Regions from separate parts of the uncultured Comamonas sp. genome, predicted to be linked through region 2. Evidence: riboswitches for the same ligand, from Rfam matches in the RefSeq annotation. Region 2 holds a riboswitch; the other holds the start of a gene.
What was found. Region 2 has a riboswitch for thiamine pyrophosphate ahead of thiC (phosphomethylpyrimidine synthase ThiC). Riboswitches for the same ligand answer to the same signal wherever they lie in the genome.

Region 1 (5,487 bases), on a different contig from region 2:
GCGCCAGCGGCTGGGCGGTGGCCTCGGCAGCGGCATCGATCTCGGTCATGCGCACCAGGTCGAGCAGGCTGAAGCGCCCATCATGGTGCCAGCCCGCCTCGGGCACGCCCATGGCACCCAAGGCGCTGATGCGGGTGACGCCGGCGGCGCCCAGCAGGCCGGCGAGGCGGTACAAATCCTCCGGGCCCACAGCCAGGCCTGCGGTTTGCAGGTAGTCGCGCTGGGCTGCCACCAGCGGCAGCGCCTGCTCCAGGCGGTCCACCCCCACCACCACAATACTGCGGTACAGAGCGGTGGGCGCGAGCGGCTCCAGGCTGTCGCTATAGGCCACGCTCCAGGGTGCATCGGCCGGGCCAATCAGCTGAGGGGCCGCGCCATCATCGGCGGGCGCGCGCCATTCCAGCGACTGCTGCCAGCGGGCCAGGCCGGCGCCCTCTTCCAGATCCAGCGGCCGGCGTGCAAAGCGCTGCTGCAGATTGGCGAGCTCGGCCGCCAGGTAATCGGCAAAGGCGCGGGGCGCGACCGTAGCGCCCCGCTCTACATAGAACACATGGGGTGAGTAGCAGCCCTGCTGGTCGTAGCGCATGACATCCCAGGCAGCCAGCCGCGCATGGGCCGGCGCCTTGACGGCATCCAGTGCCGCAGCGCCCACCATGCCAAAACCCAGCTTGTGGCCATGGGGCAAAAATCGCGTCGTCACCGGCAACTGCTGGCGCAGCGCGGCCAGCGTCTGGTTGCTGCCATAGGCCATCACGGTATCGGCCTCGGCATAGAGCACTTGCGCAGCTTCGGCGCTGTCGCCCGTCTGCGTGCCGCCGGGCCACCAGACCACCGCCAGGCAGCCGGCCAGTGGGGGATGCACCTCCGCCAGCAAGCGCGCAAACCAGCCGGCAAACAGCGGCTCGGCGCTGGCCAGCTTGCCGATGCTGGGCGCCTTGACGAGCAGGCCGCAGACCAGGCTCCACAGCGACAGCGCCGGCACATTGCCGGCCCAGCTGTGCAGCAGCAGGCCCGGGCCGTAGGCGCGCACCGCCCCGCCTTTGACGGCGGGCACAAAGCCATCGAGCACAGCAGGGTTGGCAAAATCCTCGCCGGCAAAGCGCCACAGCTGGGGCGCCCGAAAAGTCTTAAACAGGCCGTTGAGCCCCAGACGCACCATTGCCGCGTCATATCCGCAGACCAGCGGCAGGCAGGCATCGATCTGGCGGCGGTAGGGGTCGGCCGGGTCCAGGAGGCGGGCAATGGCGCGGTCAATGGCAGCCACGATCTCGGCCAGCGGCATGGGCTGCAGCTGGCGCTGCCCGGCCGCACGCACCCGCGCGGTCAGCGCCTGCATCTGCGCGCTGCTGAGCACCGGCACCTCGACCTCCAGCCGCTTGCCTGCACGCTCAAACACCAGCACCTGCCAGCGCAGCTGGTTGTCATCCAGGCCAGGCAGGTAGCCGGCCCGTAGGCGCTCGGCCATGCGCTCAGGCGCTTGTGCCTGCATCATGCGCGCGCCGCTTGCACAAACTCATCAACCGCCAGCGAGCAGCCCTTGGCAGCGGCCCCTTCGGCCCGGCCCAGCAGCAAAAAGCCGCCCTCGGCCCACTGGCCCACATCCTCGGTCAGGATGGTGCTGACCGCGTTGTAGTTGGCCAGGTCGCAGTGCACCAGGATGCCGCGCTCGCCCGGCGCCACACTGCGGCCGCTGACGGGCTCGACCAGGCGCGAGCGAATCCAGTGCGGTCCGGATTTGACCGAGGGCAAGCGGGCATTGCCGTTGTCGTAGAACTGGGTGCTCAGCTCGGTCATGCCATACATGTTGATGCAGAGCTCGGGCGGCACGCCCAGCAGTTCGGTCAGGCCGGCATAAAAATCGGCCAACGGCAGATCGCGCGACTGGCCCTTGTAGCCGCCGGTGTCCAAAATGCGGCTGCCCGCCGGCAGCTGAAAGCGGCGGCCCTGGGCGCGCAGCGCATCCATCACATGCACGAGGCTGAAGCTCGCGCCCAGCAGCGCATAGGGCTGGCCGGTGCGCTCGGCCGCTTCCAGCACGGCGCAGAGCCCGTCCATATCCAGGCCCTCCGGCCCCAGAAAATAGCGGCTCTCCGGCGTACCAAAGCTCGACTTGGCCAGCGCCAGGTAATGCGCCAGCGAGGAGTTGGGCATGGCCACTTCATCGGGGAACAGGATGCCCATCGGCATGCGCGCCGTGCCCTGCATGAAGCGGGTGGCGAAGTGCTGCTGCATCGACAGGTCATACACCTGCAACGCCGGATGGAAATGCCGGCCCCGCGCGGCGCGGCCGGTGGTGCCGCTGGTCATGAAGACGCGTTCGGCCTGCGACCGCGGCTCGCTGCGCAGCTCCAGCGCCTTGAAAGCATCGATGGGCACGGCCGGGATGTCGCTCCAGGTCTTGACCGTGCGCGGGCTGGCGCCACGGCGCTGGCAAAAGCTGCGGAACGGCGTATTCGATGCGTATTGGTAGGCAAAAAGACGCAGCGCGAGCTGGTCAAACTGGTCATCGGTGCAGCCATCCATTGCGATGAATGCAAGCAGGTCTGCGACCAGCGTATCGGCCTTGTCCATGGAATTCCTTCAAGAGCGGTGACGTCATGCTCCGAAGGCTCCCCCCATGCGCGCAAGGCGCCCCATGGCAGGGAACTGGCTCTTCTTCCGCCGGAATGACCCGGTTCAAGTTCTCGGGTGTAGATCTCAGCACTGGCGTGCACCCCGGAGCAGGCGCCATCTTAACCGAGCACCACCGGCGCGAGGCCGAGCAGGCTTCAAGCCAGGGTCTGCGCCACGGTCAATCCCAGGACCTCCGCCAACCCCACGTCAGGGAAAGCACCAGGGCCACCGCGATGGTGCATGCGCGTCCTTCCACCAGTCGTACATGCACCAGGCCAAGGCATTTCCTGCCGATTCCTGCACCATATCCAGGCGGCGCGGTATCCACGTAACCCATTGTGGTGCCTTGCAAATTTTTTGCGGCAGATCAAAGCAGCCATGCTGGAAATCACCTAGTCCGGCACCCTTTTCTTCTGCGATTCAGTCTGTTAACTTATGTCCTGTCGACAGACGACTGTCGCTAGACGACATAAATTCAACGAGGACAACAATGCTTGCAATGGCTGATGCCGACGTCCAATCCGGCTACGACAAATCGCATACCGAGAGCGAACAGCGGGTTCGCGAAGACCTGGCCGCCGCCTACCGCCTGATGGCCCATTTCGGGATGGACGACAGCATCTACACGCACATCTCGGCGCGGGTGCCGGGCCGTACTGACCAGTTCCTCATCAACCCCTTTGGCACCCTGTTCAAGGACATCACGGCCAGCTCGCTGGTCAAGATCGACGCCGAGGGCCGCATCGTGGAAGACACGCCCTACCAAGTGAACCCGGCCGGCTTTGTGATCCACAGCGCCGTGCATGCCGCGCGGCACGACGCCGCCTGCGTCGTGCACTCGCACACCGAAGCGGGCGTGGCCGTCTCCTCGCTGCAATGCGGCCTGCAGCCCAGCAACCAGTGGGCACTGCAGTTCTACAACCGCGTCGTCTACCACACCTTTGAGGGCATCGCGCTGGATCTGCATGAGCGCGAGCGCCTGGTCGCCGACCTGGGCAGCACGGCCAAGGCGATGGTGCTGCGCAACCACGGCCTGCTCACCTTGGGCAACAGCGTCGCCGAGGCCTTCATCCTGATGCTGAACCTGGACCGCGCCTGCCGTGTGCAGCTGGCCATCCAGTCCAGCGGCCAGGCCATCAACCCCGTGCCGCCCGAGGTGTGCGAGCTGACCGCGCGCCAGTACGAAAGCGGCGACACCGATGTGATGCCCGGCCAGCCCAAGCGCGCCGACCCGCATGAGCGCGAATGGCAGGGCCTGCTGGGCTTTTTGCAGCCGCCCGGCCGCAGCCAATACCGCGACTGACCAGCGCGACGGACCTGCGACTGACGCCCCCGACCCTTGCATGCCGCCGCCTTCGCGGCCCCTCCGCCGCAACCCCAACGGGCCAGGCCCCCTCGATACCAAGACAGGAAGCAACCATGATCAATCGGCGTGAACTCATCTCCTACAGCCTGGCAGGAGCCGGCCTCAGCATCGCGGGCGTGCCCATGGCGGCCCTGGCACAGCAGACCAAGGGAACGATCAACGTGATGGTGCAGCCCGAGCCCTCGGGCCTGATGCTGGGCATCGTGCAAAACGGCCCGACCCAGCTGGTATCCGGCTATATCTACGAGGGCCTGCTGCGCTACGACGACAAGCTGGAGCCCCATGGCCTGCTGGCGACGGCCTGGAGCCGCTCCGACGACGGCCTGACCTATACCTTCAAGCTCAAGTCCGGCGTCAAGTGGCACGACGGCAAGCCCTTCTCGGCCGATGACGTGGTGTTCTCGGTCGACAAGTTTCTACGCAAGACCCATGCCCGCCTGCGCGCATCGCTGGAGCCGCTGGAGAGCGTGCGCGCCATCGATGCGCAGACGGTGGAGTTCAAGCTCAAGTACCCGTTTGGCCCCTTCATCAGCCTGTTCGACACCGGCTCGATGCCGATGATCCCCAAGCACATCTACGACAACACCGACTACGCTACCAACCCGGCCAATGCCAAGCCCATCGGCACGGGTCCCTTCAAATACAAGGAATGGGTGCGGGGCTCCTACATCCAGCTGGTGGCCAATGAGCTCTACCACACCAAGGGCGAGCCGATGGTGGAGAACCTCTACTTCCACATCATTCCCGATGCAGCCTCGCGCGCTGCGGCGTTTGAATCGGGCAAGGTCGATGTGGTGCCAGGGGGCGCGGTCGAGTTCTTTGATGTAGCGCGCCTGGCCAAGCTGCCTGGAGCTGCCGTCACCACCAAGGGCTGGGAGTTCTACTCGCCCCATTCCTGGCTGGTGCTGAACAACCGCAAGGCGCCCTTTGACAACCCCAAGTTCCGCCAGGCCGTCATGTATGCGATGGACCGCGAGGCCATGGTCAAGGTTGCCTGGCAGGGCTTTGCCAAGACGGCGGCCGGCCCCTTCAACCAGCATGTGAAGTTCGCCTCCGACGACGTCACCAAGTACCCGCGTGACCTGAACAAGGCCAAGGCCTTGCTCAAGGAAGCCGGCTATAAGGGCGAGACCGTGCGCCTGCTGCCGCTGCCCTATGGCGAATCCTGGCAGCGCCTGGCCGAGATGATCCGCCAGAACCTGATCCAGGCCGGCATCAAGGTGGAGACCACCGGCACCGATGTGGCCGGCTGGAACCAGCGCACCGCCGAATGGGATTTCGACATGGCCATCATCTATGTCTACCAGTACCCCGATCCGGCGCTGGGCGTGGCCCGTACCTACACCAGCCACACGATCGCCAAGGGCTCGCCGTTCAACAACATCGAAGGCTATGTCAACCCCAAGGTGGATGCGCTGTTTGACGCCGGCGCCAAGGCGCTGACCGATGCCGACCGCGCCAAGGCTTATGCCGAGGTGCAGAAGATCCTGACCGAGGAGGTGCCGGTG
Region 2 (5,487 bases):
CGATTGCCGGGGCGGTGATCCTGAACCTGATCGTGGCGATGAACCACCGCAAGGACCGCTATATCGCGGTCTGATCCCTTGGTTGAAAAGTCTTAGTCAAACCCGCGCATCTGCGCCCAGTCGCCAAAGGGCGCGCGGTCGGCACGCAGGCTGTTGATGGGCGCAGACGGGTCTTCGTACCCCAGCGCAATACCATAGGCCACCTTGTAAGGCTCAGGGGCCTTGAGCACCCGCTCCACGGTGTCACCATAGCGGCGCCAGTAGCCCTGGGCACAGGTGGCCAGGCCGCGCTCGGTGGCCAGCAGCATCAGGGACTGCAGGTAAATGCCCAGGTCCACCCACTGCGCATAGCCCATGCGCTCGTCGGCAAACACCAGCAGACCCACCGGCGCACCAAAGAAACGGCCATTCTTGGCCAGCTGCTCCAGACGCGCGGCCTTGTCCTCGCGCGGAATGTCGATGGTCTTGTACAGGTCCTCGCCATTCTTGAAGCGGCGCGTGCGGTACGGCTCCCAGAGATTGGGCGGGTAGGTGTAGTTGTTGCCGCCCTCGGGCAGCGGCTGCGCGTCCGCGATCGCATCGGTCAGCTCCTGCAAGGCATGGCCCGCCAGCGCCACCACCCGCCAGGGCTGCAGATTACCGCCCGATGCCGCCTGCGCCGCGTCGGCAATCAGGCTGTGGACTGCCTGGGCAGACGGTGCTTTGGGCAAAAAGGCGCGCACGGAGCGGCGCTCTTTCATGGCTTGCGTAACGTTCATGGCAAAGGGCTTTCTGGCGTGGAACGGGGCTGACACACTGCAGCCCGAAGTTTAGTGCAGCGCAGCAAACATCGCTGACACCGACGCGCCAATGCGGCCGCCGGGTGGCGGCCGCATTGTGCGTCAAGCGCTGCCTGCCCTTACCTGGCCGTGGTGTCGCTGGCGATCGGGATGTAGAAATCACCCCCTGCCCGGTTGAACTCCTCGGCCTTGGCCTGCATGCCCAACGCAATGCCCTGCTCCTCGGCCACGCCCTGGTGCTTGGCGAACTCGCGCACCTCCTGCGTGATCTTCATCGAGCAGAACTTGGGACCGCACATGGAGCAGAAATGCGCCACCTTGGCACTGTCCTTGGGCAGGGTTTCGTCATGGAAGGCGCGGGCCGTGTCCGGGTCCAGCCCCAGGTTGAACTGGTCCTCCCAGCGGAAATCGAAACGCGCCTGGCTCAATGCATCGTCACGCGCGCGCGCACCTGGGTGGCCCTTGGCCACATCGGCCGCATGCGCGGCAATCTTGTAGGCAATGATGCCCTGCTTGACGTCATCGCGGTCGGGCAGGCCCAGGTGCTCCTTCGGCGTCACATAGCAGAGCATGGCGGTGCCAAACCAGCCGATCATCGCTGCACCAATGGCACTGGCGATATGGTCGTAGCCCGGCGCAATGTCGATGGTCAGCGGGCCCAGGGTGTAGAACGGTGCCTCATGGCAGTGCTTGAGCTGCTCGGTCATGTTCGCCTGGATCATGTGCATCGGCACATGGCCCGGGCCTTCGATCATGGTCTGCACATCGTGCTTCCAGGCCAGCTGGGTCAGCTCGCCCAGCGTCGCCAGCTCGGCAAACTGCGCTTCGTCATTGGCGTCCGAGGCGCAGCCCGGGCGCAGGCCGTCGCCCAGCGAGAAGCTCACGTCGTACTGCTTCATGATGTCGCAGATTTCTTCGAAATGTTCGTAGAGGAAGCTCTCGCGGTGGTGGGCCATGCACCACTTGGCCATGATGGAGCCGCCGCGCGAGACAATGCCGGTGCGGCGCTGGGCCGTGAGGTGGATATAGGCCAGGCGCACGCCGGCGTGGATCGTGAAATAGTCCACGCCCTGCTCGGCCTGCTCCACCAGCGTGTCGCGGAAGATCTCCCAGGTCAGGTCCTCGGCAATGCCGCCTACCTTCTCCAGCGCCTGGTAGATCGGCACGGTGCCAATGGGCACTGGCGAATTGCGCACGATCCAGTCGCGCGTGGTGTGAATGTTTTTGCCGGTGGACAGGTCCATCACATTGTCGGCCCCCCAGCGGATGGCCCAGACCAGTTTCTCGACCTCTTCCTCGATGCTGGAGGTCACCGCCGAGTTGCCGATGTTGGCATTGATCTTGACCTTGAAGTTGCGGCCAATGGCCATCGGCTCGATCTCGGGGTGGTTGATGTTGGCCGGGATGATGGCCCGGCCCCGCGCCACCTCGTCGCGCACAAATTCCGGCGTGATGATCTTGGGGATCGCCGCGCCCAGGCTGTTGCCCGCCAGGCGGGCCTCGCGCGCGGCATCGCGCTGGTACTCGGCCATCCATTCGCGGCGGCCGTTCTCGCGCAGCGCGACGTATTCCATCTCGGGGGTGATGATGCCCTTACGTGCATAGTGCATCTGGGTCACGTTGGCGCCGCTCTTGGCGCGGCGCGGCTGGCGCTGCAGTGCGGCGGCCTCGGCACGCAGTTGGGCCACGCGCAGGTCTTCTTCGCCGCGCTTGCCGCCATCGTCGAGGGCCACACGCGGGCGCCCCACGTAGTATTCGCTGTCAGCGCGCGCGGCAATCCATTCGGCGCGCAGCGCGGGCAGGCCCTGGCGCACATCGATGGCCACGGCCGGGTCGGTGTAGGGTCCGGAGGTGTCGTAGACGCTGACCCGCTCCCCGTTGGTCAGTGCAATATCGCGCACCGGCACTTGCAGCTGCGGGTGGATGGCACCGGGCAGGTAGGATTTGGTCGACGCAGGAAAAGGCTGGCGCGATCGGGCCAGCAGTTCGCTAAAGCGGGCGGCATCGGGGGCATCACCGGTGGCGGGGATGAACAGGGACTCAGGGGCGTTCATGGCAGTCTCCTCAAAGCGGTTGATTTCATCGAACGCTCCGGGACGTGCCGGCCCTGCTCTGTTGCAACACGCCAGGCATGGCTGCCTGGCCGCAACACGCCCATCGACTGCACCCCGGCCCGGCCGTGCTGTGCGTTGCGCCAGGGCCGCTGTGGGGTGGCCATGGCGGCACCTGTTGCGCGCTGACAGGTGCCGTCCCCAAAAAAGACAAAACCCCAGTGCGCGAGGCGCCTGGGGTGTGCGTAGCGGAGGGCTGCAAGCGCGTGCCATGCAACGCTGCCTGCCTTCCACCGCTGTGCTTTCAGGGTCCCGCTCTTCTTCCGCCGGCATGAACCGGATCAAGTTCGTCGGGTTCGCTAATCAGCAGTCTTGCAACTGCCTTTCGCATCTCAGCGCTTTCGCACACCCCGGAGCTGCGAGCAGTATAGCCGGTTCGTGCCGCGCCTGCAGACGCGTTTTTGCCGCGCTCTGGTGCTTACCCCAGTAGGCGCGCGCGAAGCAGCCTGCAACCATCGGGGCGCAGCCGCCCACCGGTGCGCCGCACCTGGCCGTCACGCTGTACGCCTGTCCATTTGAACAAGGAGACCTCCCGATGCAAGTTCCTGCAATGCCCTCTTTGCGTTCTGCCCGGCCGCACCGGCGACGAGCGATTGCGGCCGCTGCCGCTGGCTGCGTGCTGGCCCTGCTCAGCCAAGGCGCGCTGGCGCAAGACAAGGTCCGGATCGGCTTCATCACCGACATGTCCAGCGTCTACGCCGATGTCGATGGCAAGGGCGGGGCCCTGGCCTTGCAGATGGCGATTGACGACTTTGGCGGCAAGCTGCTGGGCAAGCCGGTGGAGCTGATGGTGGCCGACCACCAGAACAAGGCCGACCTGGCCGCATCGAAGGCCCGCGAGTGGTTCGACCAGCGCGATATGCAGATGCTGGTGGGCGGCACCACCTCCAGCACCGGCCTGGCGATGGCCAAGGTGGCCGAGGAGAAAAAGCGCCTCATCATCGTGAACGGCTCGGGCACCTCGGCGCTGACCAACGACCAGTGCAGCCCCTACACCGTGCACTACGCCTACGACACCGTGGCACTGGCCAAGGGCACGGGCGGCGCGATCGTGGGCCTGGGCGACAAGGACTGGTTCTTTCTGACGGCCGACTACGCCTTTGGCCATGCGCTGGAGGCCGATACCACCAAGGTCATCAAGGCCGCCGGCGGGCGCGTGGTGGGCGCCGTGCGCCACCCGATCAATGCCTCGGATTTCTCATCCTTCCTGCTGCAGGCGCAGAACTCCAAGGCGCAGATTCTGGCCATGGCCAACGCGGGCGGCGACACCATCAACACCATCAAGGCTGCGCGCGAGTTTGGTGTCACCAAGACCATGAAACTGGCTGGCCTGCTGCTGTTCAGCTCGGACATCCACAGCCTGGGGCTCAAGCAGACCGAAGGCCTGATGTTCACCGACAGCTGGCATTGGGATTTGAACCCCGAGAGCCGCAAGTTCTCGGACCGCTTCTTCGAGAAATTCAAGAAGATGCCGACCTCGCTGCAGGCGGCCGATTACTCGGCGATGATGACTTACCTGAAGACAGCGGACCGCATCAAGTCGACCGATTCGGACAAGGTGATGGCTGCGCTGAAGGCCGAGCCACTGTCCGACTTTTATGCCAAGGGCGTTGTCCGCCCCGATGGCCGGTATGCGCATGAGATGTACCTGATGCAGGTAAAGACCCCGGCCGAATCCAAAGGCGCCTGGGATTATTTCAAGGTGCTCAAGACGCTCAGCCCCGATGAGGTCTGGACCACCAAGGCCGAAAGCACCTGCAAGCTCTGGAAGTAAATCCTCCCGCTGCTGCCCAAAAACAAAGGCCTGCGCAATGCAGGCCTTTGACTTGGACGGGTCTGCGACCCTCCGCTATTTCTTCTTGCGGTCCATGAAGGCGATCAACTCGCCCATGATGCCGCGGCGGAATGCCAGCACACAGATCACAAAAATCAGCCCGGTCACGATCGTCACCGACTCACCCAAGGTGTTGAACCATTCGACGCCCGTCAAGCGCGACAGCCAGGTGCCGATATCGCCGATCTTGTTCTCCAGCGCGACGATCACCGCCGAGCCGACGATCGGGCCGGACAGCAGGCCCAGGCCGCCCACCAAGGTCATCAGGATGACCTGGCCGGATGCCGTCCAGTGCACGTCCGTCAACGTGGCGAAGCCCAGCACCACCGTCTTGAGCGAGCCCGCCAGGCCCGCCAGCGCGGCCGAGATGACGAAGGCCAGCAGCTTGAAGCGGTTGACGTCGTAGCCCAGCGAGATGGCACGTGGCTCGTTTTCTTTCAGGGCCTTGAGCACCTGGCCGAAAGGCGAATGCACCGTGCGCATGATCAGCAGGAAGGCCAGCACCACGATGACCAGCGCCACGTAGTACATCGTCCAGTCGCTCTCCAGGCTCAGCAGGCCAAACAGCTTGCCGCGCGGTACCGCCTGCAGGCCGTCCTCACCACCGGTAAAGGGCATTTGCAGGCAGGCGAAGAACAGCATCTGCGCGAGCGCCAACGTGATCATCGAGAAATAAATCCCCTGGCGGCGAATGGCCAGCCAGCCGAACACCACGCCCAGCAATGCGCCGAACACCACACCGAACAATATGCCCAGCTCCGGC

Region 1: another riboswitch for thiamine pyrophosphate. It lies ahead of ACHWUQ_RS22440 (long-chain fatty acid--CoA ligase); the one in region 2 lies ahead of thiC (phosphomethylpyrimidine synthase ThiC).

The regions. Positions count from the first base shown of each region.
Region 1 is NZ_CAXYJV010000050.1:330,230-335,716, forward strand. Features, by position in the region: gene ACHWUQ_RS22435 (acyl-CoA reductase) at 1-1,492, opposite strand, end outside; gene ACHWUQ_RS22440 (long-chain fatty acid--CoA ligase) at 1,489-2,571, opposite strand; TPP riboswitch at 2,637-2,728, opposite strand; gene ACHWUQ_RS22445 (class II aldolase/adducin family protein) at 3,104-3,916, shown strand; gene ACHWUQ_RS22450 (ABC transporter substrate-binding protein) at 4,036-5,487, shown strand, end outside.
Region 2 is NZ_CAXYJV010000038.1:80,780-86,266, forward strand. Features, by position in the region: gene ACHWUQ_RS13945 (YitT family protein) at 1-74, shown strand, start outside; gene ACHWUQ_RS13950 (nitroreductase) at 93-758, opposite strand; gene thiC (phosphomethylpyrimidine synthase ThiC) at 899-2,833, opposite strand; TPP riboswitch at 3,132-3,253, opposite strand; gene ACHWUQ_RS13960 (ABC transporter substrate-binding protein) at 3,441-4,664, shown strand; gene ACHWUQ_RS13965 (branched-chain amino acid ABC transporter permease) at 4,740-5,487, opposite strand, start outside.